Regions from separate parts of the Glutamicibacter sp. BW78 genome, predicted to be linked through region 2. Evidence: riboswitches for the same ligand, from Rfam matches in the RefSeq annotation. Region 2 holds a riboswitch; the other holds the start of a gene.
The links. Region 2 has a riboswitch for thiamine pyrophosphate ahead of thiE (thiamine phosphate synthase). Riboswitches for the same ligand answer to the same signal wherever they lie in the genome.
Positions count from the first base shown of each region.

Region 1: linked by a shared signal. The riboswitch ahead of CIK75_RS07935 (ECF transporter S component) and the one ahead of thiE (thiamine phosphate synthase) in region 2 are both predicted to bind thiamine pyrophosphate.

Region 1 is NZ_NRGU01000031.1:260,380-264,859, forward strand. It holds gene CIK75_RS07925 (energy-coupling factor transporter transmembrane component T) at 1-282, opposite strand, end outside; gene CIK75_RS07930 (ATP-binding cassette domain-containing protein) at 279-1,964, opposite strand; gene CIK75_RS07935 (ECF transporter S component) at 2,000-2,632, opposite strand; TPP riboswitch at 2,667-2,776, opposite strand; TPP riboswitch at 2,834-2,928, shown strand; gene CIK75_RS07940 (3-oxoacyl-ACP reductase) at 3,253-4,017, shown strand; gene CIK75_RS07945 (LLM class flavin-dependent oxidoreductase) at 4,020-4,480, shown strand, end outside.
Region 2 is NZ_NRGU01000039.1:409,922-414,401, forward strand. It holds gene CIK75_RS14750 (bifunctional hydroxymethylpyrimidine kinase/phosphomethylpyrimidine kinase) at 1-481, opposite strand, end outside; gene thiE (thiamine phosphate synthase) at 478-1,152, opposite strand; TPP riboswitch at 1,209-1,309, opposite strand; gene CIK75_RS14760 (aldehyde dehydrogenase family protein) at 1,389-2,828, shown strand; gene CIK75_RS14765 (glycine betaine ABC transporter substrate-binding protein) at 2,938-3,852, opposite strand; gene CIK75_RS14770 (proline/glycine betaine ABC transporter permease) at 3,897-4,480, opposite strand, start outside.

The DNA of each region.
Region 1 (4,480 bases), on a different contig from region 2:
CGTGAAGAGTTCCTCCCCCGGCCGGGTGATGGCATTGATCATGAGCATCCCGAGGGCAAAACCCAGGAACGGGATATGGGCCAGCAGCAGCATCCGGGGCGAGGGCCGGCCCCAGATCAGCACGGCGGCCAGCGCCAACGGATAGAGCAGGGCCGGGGTCAGCGGGTCGAAGACGAAGAGCAAGGCGAAGGAGACCACGAAGAGCAGGGCGAGCTTCATGGTGGGGTTGCGACGGCCCAAGGGCGTGGTCGTGACCACCCACGGAAAGGGGGCCGCGCTCACGAGGGCACCTGCATCCGTGCCGCAGGCGCAACTTCGCGATCCAGAGCATCCAGGATGTTCTTGATCTGCTCCGGACTCTTCCCGAGGCCCAGCAGCCAGTCCAGCAGCGGGGGCAGCACGATCCCTGCCCTGGCCAAGACGTCTCGGTCGCCCAGCACGTCAAAAATCGGCCCGTCGGCGATGATGGTGCCCTCGGCGATGACGATTCCCCGGTGGGCCAGGCTCGCGACACTGCGTAGATCGTGGCTGGAAAACAGGATCGACTGTCCGTCGGCCGCCGCGTCCCGGAAGGCTCCCATCATCGAGATGGTGGCTTTCCGGTCCAACCCGTAACCCGGTTCGTCGGCCAACAGGACGTTGCGGGAATGAGCGAGCATGGCCGCAACGCTGAGCCGCCGCTTTTCCCCGCCCGAGAGTCGGAACGGGTTGCTCGCGGCCAGATGCGTCAGCCGGTGTTCGGCCAGCAGGTCATCGATCTTCTCCTGGGCAGGACGACCATTGATGAGCGCCGGCAGGCCATGGCCAACTTCTTCTCGGACCGTGGTGGCCACGAATTGGTGTTCGGGGTTCTGGAACACCAGCCCGGGGCGGTCCCCCGATATCGTGCCGGCAAGTGGTTGCAGCAGCCCGGCGAGCGCGAGCAACAGACTGGTCTTGCCCGTCCCGTTGGCGCCCAACAGGGCGACGATCTCCCCGGAGCGTAGTTCCAGGTCGATGCCTTCAAGTTGGGGGCTGATCACCGCGGGTTCGCGGCGTCGTTTCCGGGCAGGGATTGGCGCCCGGGTGATCGAGAGGCCCCGGGCTGAGAGGACCACGCTGTCGGTGGCCTGCGTCGGCTGCGGAACCGTTGGTTGGCCCTCCGCCCAGTGCAGCAATTCTTCGCGGACGATGGGCGATGCCAAACCGCCTTCGGTGCCGCATGCAGCCTGCAGCTCGGTTTCCAACGGTGTCCAGCACCCGGCGTCCACGAGCTGGCGTGCCGATTGTTTTAACACGGTCCGTGTGGGGCCGTCAGCGATCAGGGCCCCTTCGGCGTCGAGCACGATGGCCCGTCCGGGAAGCCCCGCCACACCGTCGGCTCCCGCATACTCGTCGATGCGGTGTTCCACCAGCACCACGGCGGGGCCACGGTCGTGCACCGCCCGGTCGATGGACCGGCGCACCGAGGAGATGCCTTCGGCGTCAAGCATCGAGGTGGGTTCGTCGAGCAGCAGCACCGGCGGCTCCACGACCAGACTGGCCGCCAAGGCAACCCGTTGACCTTGGCCACCGGAGAGTTGCCGTGTTGACCTGTCCTTGAGGCTGGCTCCGTTGACCTGTTCCAGCACCTCATCGATCAGGCCCTCGATCTGTCGTGGGGGTACCGCATGGTTCTCCAGTGGAAGGGCGATCTCCCGCTGCACATCGGGCATGCACATCGCCGATTCGGGGTCCTGGGCCAGGACGCCGACGGTCCGTGACAATTCGGCGACGCCGGTGTGAGCGGTGTCCTGACCAGCGACGAGGACCCGGCCAGTGAACCGTGCCGCCACCGAATGCGGGATGACCCCGGTCATCAGGTTTAAAAGCGTCGACTTTCCGGCCCCCGAGGGCCCCAGGATGATGACCTGTTCGCCTGCTTCGAGACTCAAGGTCACCCGATCCAGGACCGGCACCTGCCTTCGGGGGTAGGTTACGGTCACGTTCTCAAGCACGACTACCGGCGTGCTTGCCGGTTTCATGCTCCCTCGGCGGTTGGCTGGTCCCGGCCGATGGCGTAGTTGTCCACGACGCCGGTTTTAGCCAGGGCGTTAACGGTCTTGCGGGCCAGGAGACCGCCGAGAATGAGCCCGGAGAGCAGTTGAACGATGAGCCGGATGACAAAGAAATCCTGGCCGTACCACCCGAAACGGAAGGCCGAGACGGCGAAGGCCAATCCTGCTCCGAGTAGTCCGGAGCAAGCGTAGGTGAGCCAGCTGAAAGACCGGTAGCGACGCAGGGCGAAGGGAAGTTCGCTGCCCAGACCTTGGATGGCGGCCACCAGGAAAAGCATGGGTCCTGCCGTCGAGCCGAGGAAAACGACCTCCACCCCACCGGCAATGACCTCCGCGAGGATCCCGGCGAAGGGTCGTCTGATGATGGCGACGGCGATCGGGGCCACGATGAGCCACCCGCCGAAGAGTAGATGCGAGGAGAGGTCCCCGAACGGGCCCATCAGCAGGGTCAGCCCGGCCGATGCCTGGACCAACGCCCAGTAGAGGAATCCGAAGACGACCCCCAGGACCACGATGAGCACCAGGTCCTTGAGGTCGAAGGAAAAGCGTCGTCGCGCCGGTAGTGGCGTGGTGGATGGCGGCGTTATTGAGTGCACTGTCGTGCCCCTTCTGTTGAGTGAACAGGGCACGGGATTTAGAGTTTTGCCTCCCTGCGCTGGCATGACCCAGATCAGGTTCGACGGTCGAAGCTTGATCAGCTTCCTCTCAGCCCGGCTCACCGGACTCCCGTGTTCAGCACAGACTGTACACGTGGACACGAAGTTGTCGAATCGCTGCGTGAAGTGTGTAGGGTGTGGTGCAGTGACACGGGGTGCCATGATTTCTGGCTGAGAGAACACCCGTTGAACCTGATCTAGTTCGAACTAGCGAAGGGATGTTGCAGGTGCTTCTTCACCTAAACCTCCATGTTGGAAGGTCCTGCCGGACCGCCACCCCACGGCCCGATGTCGCCATGCGTTGGTTGCGTCCACCCTGGCGCTCCGCATCCTGCCGTGCCGTCTCTCGGCCAGCGGTTTAGCCTCTGCCCGCCAGCTGCGGCCCAGCTGAAACCTCTCCTGCGCAGCCTGCTCTCCACCGTCGGACACCACAGCACGACCACCGTGCTCCCCGCGTGTCTCACGGGGCCCTCACCTCTCTCCCCCGGGCGATGCTGCCCGCAACGATCCCCTTCATTTCCACCACCACCTGCCCTCGGCAGCCATGAAAGCGAGACCAAATGAACCTCTCAGACCAGATTGTCCTTGTCACCGGGGGCGCCCGCGGTTTGGGCCGTCATATCGTGCAGGCCTTCGCCGCACAAGGCGCCCGCGTCGTCATCAACTACCGGCAGTCCGCCGAAGCCGCCGAGAAACTTGCTGCCGGTCTGGGGCCCGACCGTGCCCTGGCAGTCCAGGCAGATGTCACCGATCCGGCGCAGGTCACCGCCATGCTCGTGGCCTCCCAGGCCCATTTCGGTTCCCCCGTGACCACCGTGGTGAACAACGCGCTGGCCGATTTCTCCTTCAATGGCGAGGCCCGATCCTCGGCCGCAGAGATTGGTTGGGAGGAGTTCACCACCCAGTTCTCCGGTAGTGTTCGCGGCGCACTGAACACCGCCCAGGCGGCGCTGCCGGGGATGCGTAAACAGGGCTTCGGGCGGATCATCAACATCGGCACCAACCTCTTCCAAAACCCCGTGGTCCCGTACCACGACTACACCGCCTCCAAAGCCGCCCTGCTGGCCCTGACCCGAACACTCGCCGCCGACCTGGGCCAACACCAGGTCTCGGTGAACATGGTCTCCGGTGGTCTACTACGCACCACGGACGCCAGCGCCGCGACCCCCGAAGAGGTCTTCGACTTCATCGCCTCCTCCACCCCCTTGCGCAAGGTCACCACACCGGCCGAATTCGCCGACGCCATCCTGTTCTTCGCTTCCCCCTGGGCCCGTGCGGTCACCGGGCAGAATCTGGTGGTCGACGGCGGACTGGTGATGAACTAGAGATGAGCACACACCCCATCAACACAGCCGAAACGGCACCACGCCAACTACATTTCAACGCCTTCCTCAACGCCTGCGGGCACCACCAGGCAGCGTGGCGCCACCCGGACTCTGCGGTTGAGCAACTGGGCAGCATCGAGCATTACGAACGGTTGGCCCAAACCGCCGAGGCCGGCCTCTTCGATGCCGTGTTCTTCGCCGACGGACACTCGGCGGGAAACCCGGCAGCCGGCCCCCGGTGGTTCTTCGAACCGTTGACGGCGCTGGCCGCCATGGCGCGGAGCACCAGCCGCATCGGGCTGATCTCCACCGTCTCCACGACCTTCTACACCCCGTACCACGCTGCCAGGATGCTCGCCTCGCTGGATCACCTCAGCGCCGGGCGCATCGGGTGGAATGTGGTCACCTCGATGTTCGACGCCGAGGCGCGCAACCACTCGATGGATTCCATGCCGGCCAGTCC
Region 2 (4,480 bases):
CGACGTCTTCCCACCGGGTTGATGCCGGTTCCCCGAGCAATACCGCCAACTCCGCGATGTTCGGGGTCAGGACATCGGCCAACGGGAGCAGCCGACGCAAGGCCGCCTCGGCGTCGTGCTCCAATAAGCGGTCTCCCGAGGTGGAGATCAGCACGGGGTCCACGACGACGGCGGTGCCCGGGCGGGCGCCCAGCCAGGAGGTGGTGGCCTCGATGACCTCGGCGGTGGCCAGCATGCCGATCTTCACCGCATCGATGCGGACATCGGCGGAGACCGTCTCGAGTTGTTGGGTGAGGAATTCCGCCGGCGGGGTATGGACCCCGGTGACTCCTCGGGTGTTTTGGGCGGTCAGGGCGGTGATGGCGGCCATACCGTAGCCGCCGCAGGCGGCGATCGATTTCAGGTCGGCTTGGATGCCCGCCCCGCCGGAGGGGTCGGCACCGGCGATGGAGAGGATGTTGGGGATTCTCGAGGCGCTCATGCGTTCACCGTCCGTGATGCCCGGGTCCATTCATCCACCAGCGCCGCAGCAGCATCCCGGGGGTTCTCGGCGGAGCAGATGGCCCGCACGACGGCCATGCCGATGGCCCCGGCGGCGTGGGCCTCACCGGCATCGCCGGAACCCAGCCCGCCGATCGCCACGCAGGGCAGCGGGGCCTGGGAGATCAACGAAGTCAGGCCGGAGAACCCCAGGGGAGTCGGATGATCCTTCTTGGTGGGGGTGGCCCGCACGGCGCCGGTGCCCAGATAGTCGATGGTGCCCGCCGGCAGTGTGGACACTGCAGCGAAATGCTCCTCGGTGCTGGCGCTGAGCCCCAGCACGGCGTCGGGTCCGATGAGGGACCTGACGAGTTCGACCGGTAGGTCCTTCTGTCCGATATGGACCCCGTCCACCCGGATCCCTGCGGCGCGGCCCGCCAGGTAGACGTCCACCCGGTCGTTGAGGAGCAGCAGGGCTCGGTCGGCTGTGTGTTCGGCGCAGGCGGTCGCCTCGGCCAGGAACTCGCGGGCCGACAGGTCCTTGCACCGCAGCTGGATGGTCCCCACACCGGCGGCGACGGCGTCGGCCACGATATCCGCTAGTGGCCGTCCCGCGGTGCTGGCTGAGTTGGCGACGAGGTAGATCCCGGTCCCGGGAGTCGGCGTGCTCATGCGATCACCGCCGAAACAGACGGGTCGGTAGGTGAATAGGTCAAGGTTTGCGCATGTTGGTGCATGGGCGACATCCCTCCGCTAGTACGAACTAGATCAGGTTCTTGCCGGGTATGTTCTCAGTCCGCGCCGGTGGCGGACACCCCGTGTCAGTGATCGTGAGCCTACAGTCCCCCGCCGGGGGCGGCAAACCCGTTGGATGCCCCAGGGACCGTCCCCGCGCTAGTGTCGTACCCATGGCCACGAATCGACGCTCCCGTTCCTCAGCAGTTGCCGCGCCTATCGTGCAGGCGGGCCCCGAAGCCGAACTCCCGGCCACCGCGGCCCTCAGGCTCCGCGATGCCTCCGATTCTCGGCTGGCCCATCCGAGGAGGTTCCGCAGTGCCCAGCTCAAGGCCCTCGAACGCCTCATCCAGGATCATGAGCAGGACCTATGTGACGCGTTGATGTCGGATCTGGGTAAACCGGCGGCCGAATCGCGGTTGACCGAAGTGGACCGGGTGAAAGCCGAAATCGATCATGCCCAGTTATATCTGGGCGACTGGATGGCCGATGAGCAGGTGAAGGTTCCGCTGTCCTTGCAGCCGGCGTCGGCTCGTGTGCAGGCACGGCCCTTGGGTATGGTTCTGGTCATCGCTCCATGGAACTACCCGGTCCTGCTGCTGTTGGGACCGCTGGTCGGTGCCCTGGCGGCAGGGAACACCGTGGTTCTCAAACCCTCCGAACTGGCTCCGGCCACCTCCGCGGTGATGGCCTCCCTCATCCCGCAGTATCTGGATCGGCGTGCCGTTGCCGTCCTGGAGGGGGCAGCCGAGACGACAGCTGAACTGCTGAAGATGGATTTCGACCATATTTTCTATACCGGAGGCGAGCGGGTCGGGAAGATCGTGGCCCGGGCCGCCGCCGAAACATTGACTCCGGTGACCCTCGAGCTGGGTGGCAAGAGTCCTGCGGTGGTAGCGGACGGGAACTTCGCCGCGATTGCCCGGCGGCTGGCCCACGGGAAGTTCATGAATGCCGGACAGACCTGTGTCGCCCCGGACTACGTGTTGGCGGTTGGGGCCACGGCGGCGGCCGAACTGGAAAAGCAGCTGCCCCGGGCGATCGCCGCTTTCTATGGCAAGGATCCCTCCGGCAGTAAGGACTATGGACGCATCATCAACGCCTCGCACTTCTCTCGGCTGGCCTCCTTCCTGGGGCAGGGACGCGTGGTGGCCGGTGGATCCAGCGATGCTGACTCGAGGTACATCGCGCCCACGGTTCTGGCCGACGTCGATCCGGCGGCGCCGGTGATGACGGAGGAGATCTTCGGTCCGATTCTGCCGATCATCCAGGTCGACCGTTTCGACGATGCCGTGCGGTTCATCAACTCTCGGCCCTCGCCGCTGGCCGCGTACTTATTCAGTGAGCGCCCCCGCCTGCACACGTCTTTCGAGGATCAGGTGCGGGCCGGCGCCATCGCCCATAACGTGTGCAGCATGCATCTGGCCGTTCCGGCGCTACCCTTCGGGGGTGTCGGGGCCTCGGGGACGGGGAACTACCACGGCAAGTTCGGGTTCGACACCTTCAGCCAGCAGCGTCCGGTGCTATCCAAGACTGCCCGGGTCGACACCCTGAAGGCCATCTACCCGCCGTTCGGCTGGGCCAAACGGAAGATCATGCGTTCGATCGGCTGAATCGATCGGGCCACGTCCATCGAGAACACATGAAAGACCCGGCCCACACTGCGCGTGGGCCGGGTCTTTCGTTACGGAAAGCGCCGTGGCGCCTGCCGATTAATCGTGACTACTTCTCGGTGAGTGAATCCACGTATTCCTGGTTCTCGGAGATCCACTTATCGACGATCGGCGCATAATCGTCGGTGTCGGTGTCGTTGAACATCGCATTCTCCAAGGAGAACAGCTTCTCGTCGTCGATCTTGAAGTCGTTCAGCCACTCGGTCAGTCCCGGGTAGTTTTCCTCGAAGTCCTTATTGCCATAGGAGGTGATGGTTTCGGCCTTGCCCATGGCACCCTTCGGGTCCTTCAGGTCCTTGATCGGGAACTCATCGTAGGCCCAGTGCGGACGCCACAGGGTAACAACGATATCGTCGCCTGCCTTGGTGGCCTTCTTCAGCTGGCTCAGCATGGCTGGGGTAGAGGATGTCTTGAAGTCCATCTTCTCCAGACCGTAGTCCGGGATGGCGTTCTCCTGGGTGGCCTTGGTCAGGCCGGCGCCCGGGTCGATGCCGTAGATCGTGTTGCCGAACTTATCGGCGTTCTTCGCCAGCTGATCCAGCGAATCGATCGGGGCGTCCTCGTTAACGGCGATGGTCAGCTTGGCATCGTCGTACCAGGTGCCCAACTTGGTCATCTTGTCGCCGTACTTTTCCAAGTAGTCCTTATGCGTCAGCGGCATCCAGACGTCCATGGTCAGGTCCAGGTCACCCGAGGCAACGCCCGAGAAGACCGGAGCGGCGTCGGCGTCAGTAAGTTCGACGTCGTAGCCCTTCTTGTCGAGGATCTGCTTCCAGAGGTTGGAAACGGCCACTCCTTCATCCCAACCGGCCATGACGCCGATGTTCAGTGCGGCCTTATCGCCGTTTTCCGGCGATTCGGGGGCCGCGGAGCCGTCGCTTCCGGTGTCGCCGCTACCGCAGGCGGCCAGGGCGAGGGAGGCCACTGCGGCCAGCCCCATCATCGATGCGAGTTTCTTTTGCATTACTTGTTCCTTTCTTCGCGCCCCATATCCGGGGCGTAGGGTCTTTAGGCGTTCTTGGAGGGCACGTTCGATTGTCCGAAGGAGGCAGTGATGCGGTCCAGGACGATGGCCAAAACGACCACCGAGAGGCCCGATTCGACGCCAAGGGGGGTATTCAAGGTCGTCAGGGCCTTATAGACAGCCGCGCCGAGACCGCCGGCGCCGACCATGCCGGCAATAACCACCATGGACAGCGAGAGCATGATGACTTGGTTGATGCCGGCCATGATCGTGGGCAGGGCCAACGGGAACTGGATCTGGCGCAGGATGCGCCCCGGGGAGGCGCCGAAGGCCTGGCCGGCTTCGAGTACCTCGGTGTCTACGCTCCGGATGCCCAACTCGGTGAAGCGGGCACCAGGTGCCAGCGAGAAGACGATCGTGGCCACGATTCCGGGTACGGCGCCGATGCCGAGCAAGAGGATCGCGGGAATCAGGTAGACGAAGGCCGGCATGGTCTGCAGGAAGTCCAAGATCGGTTTGACGACAGCCGAAACGATTTTGGACTTCGCCGTGAGCACACCCAAGGGGATGGAAATGACGACGGCGATGAGACTGGCGACCAGAACCAAGGCCAAGGTCTCCATCGAGT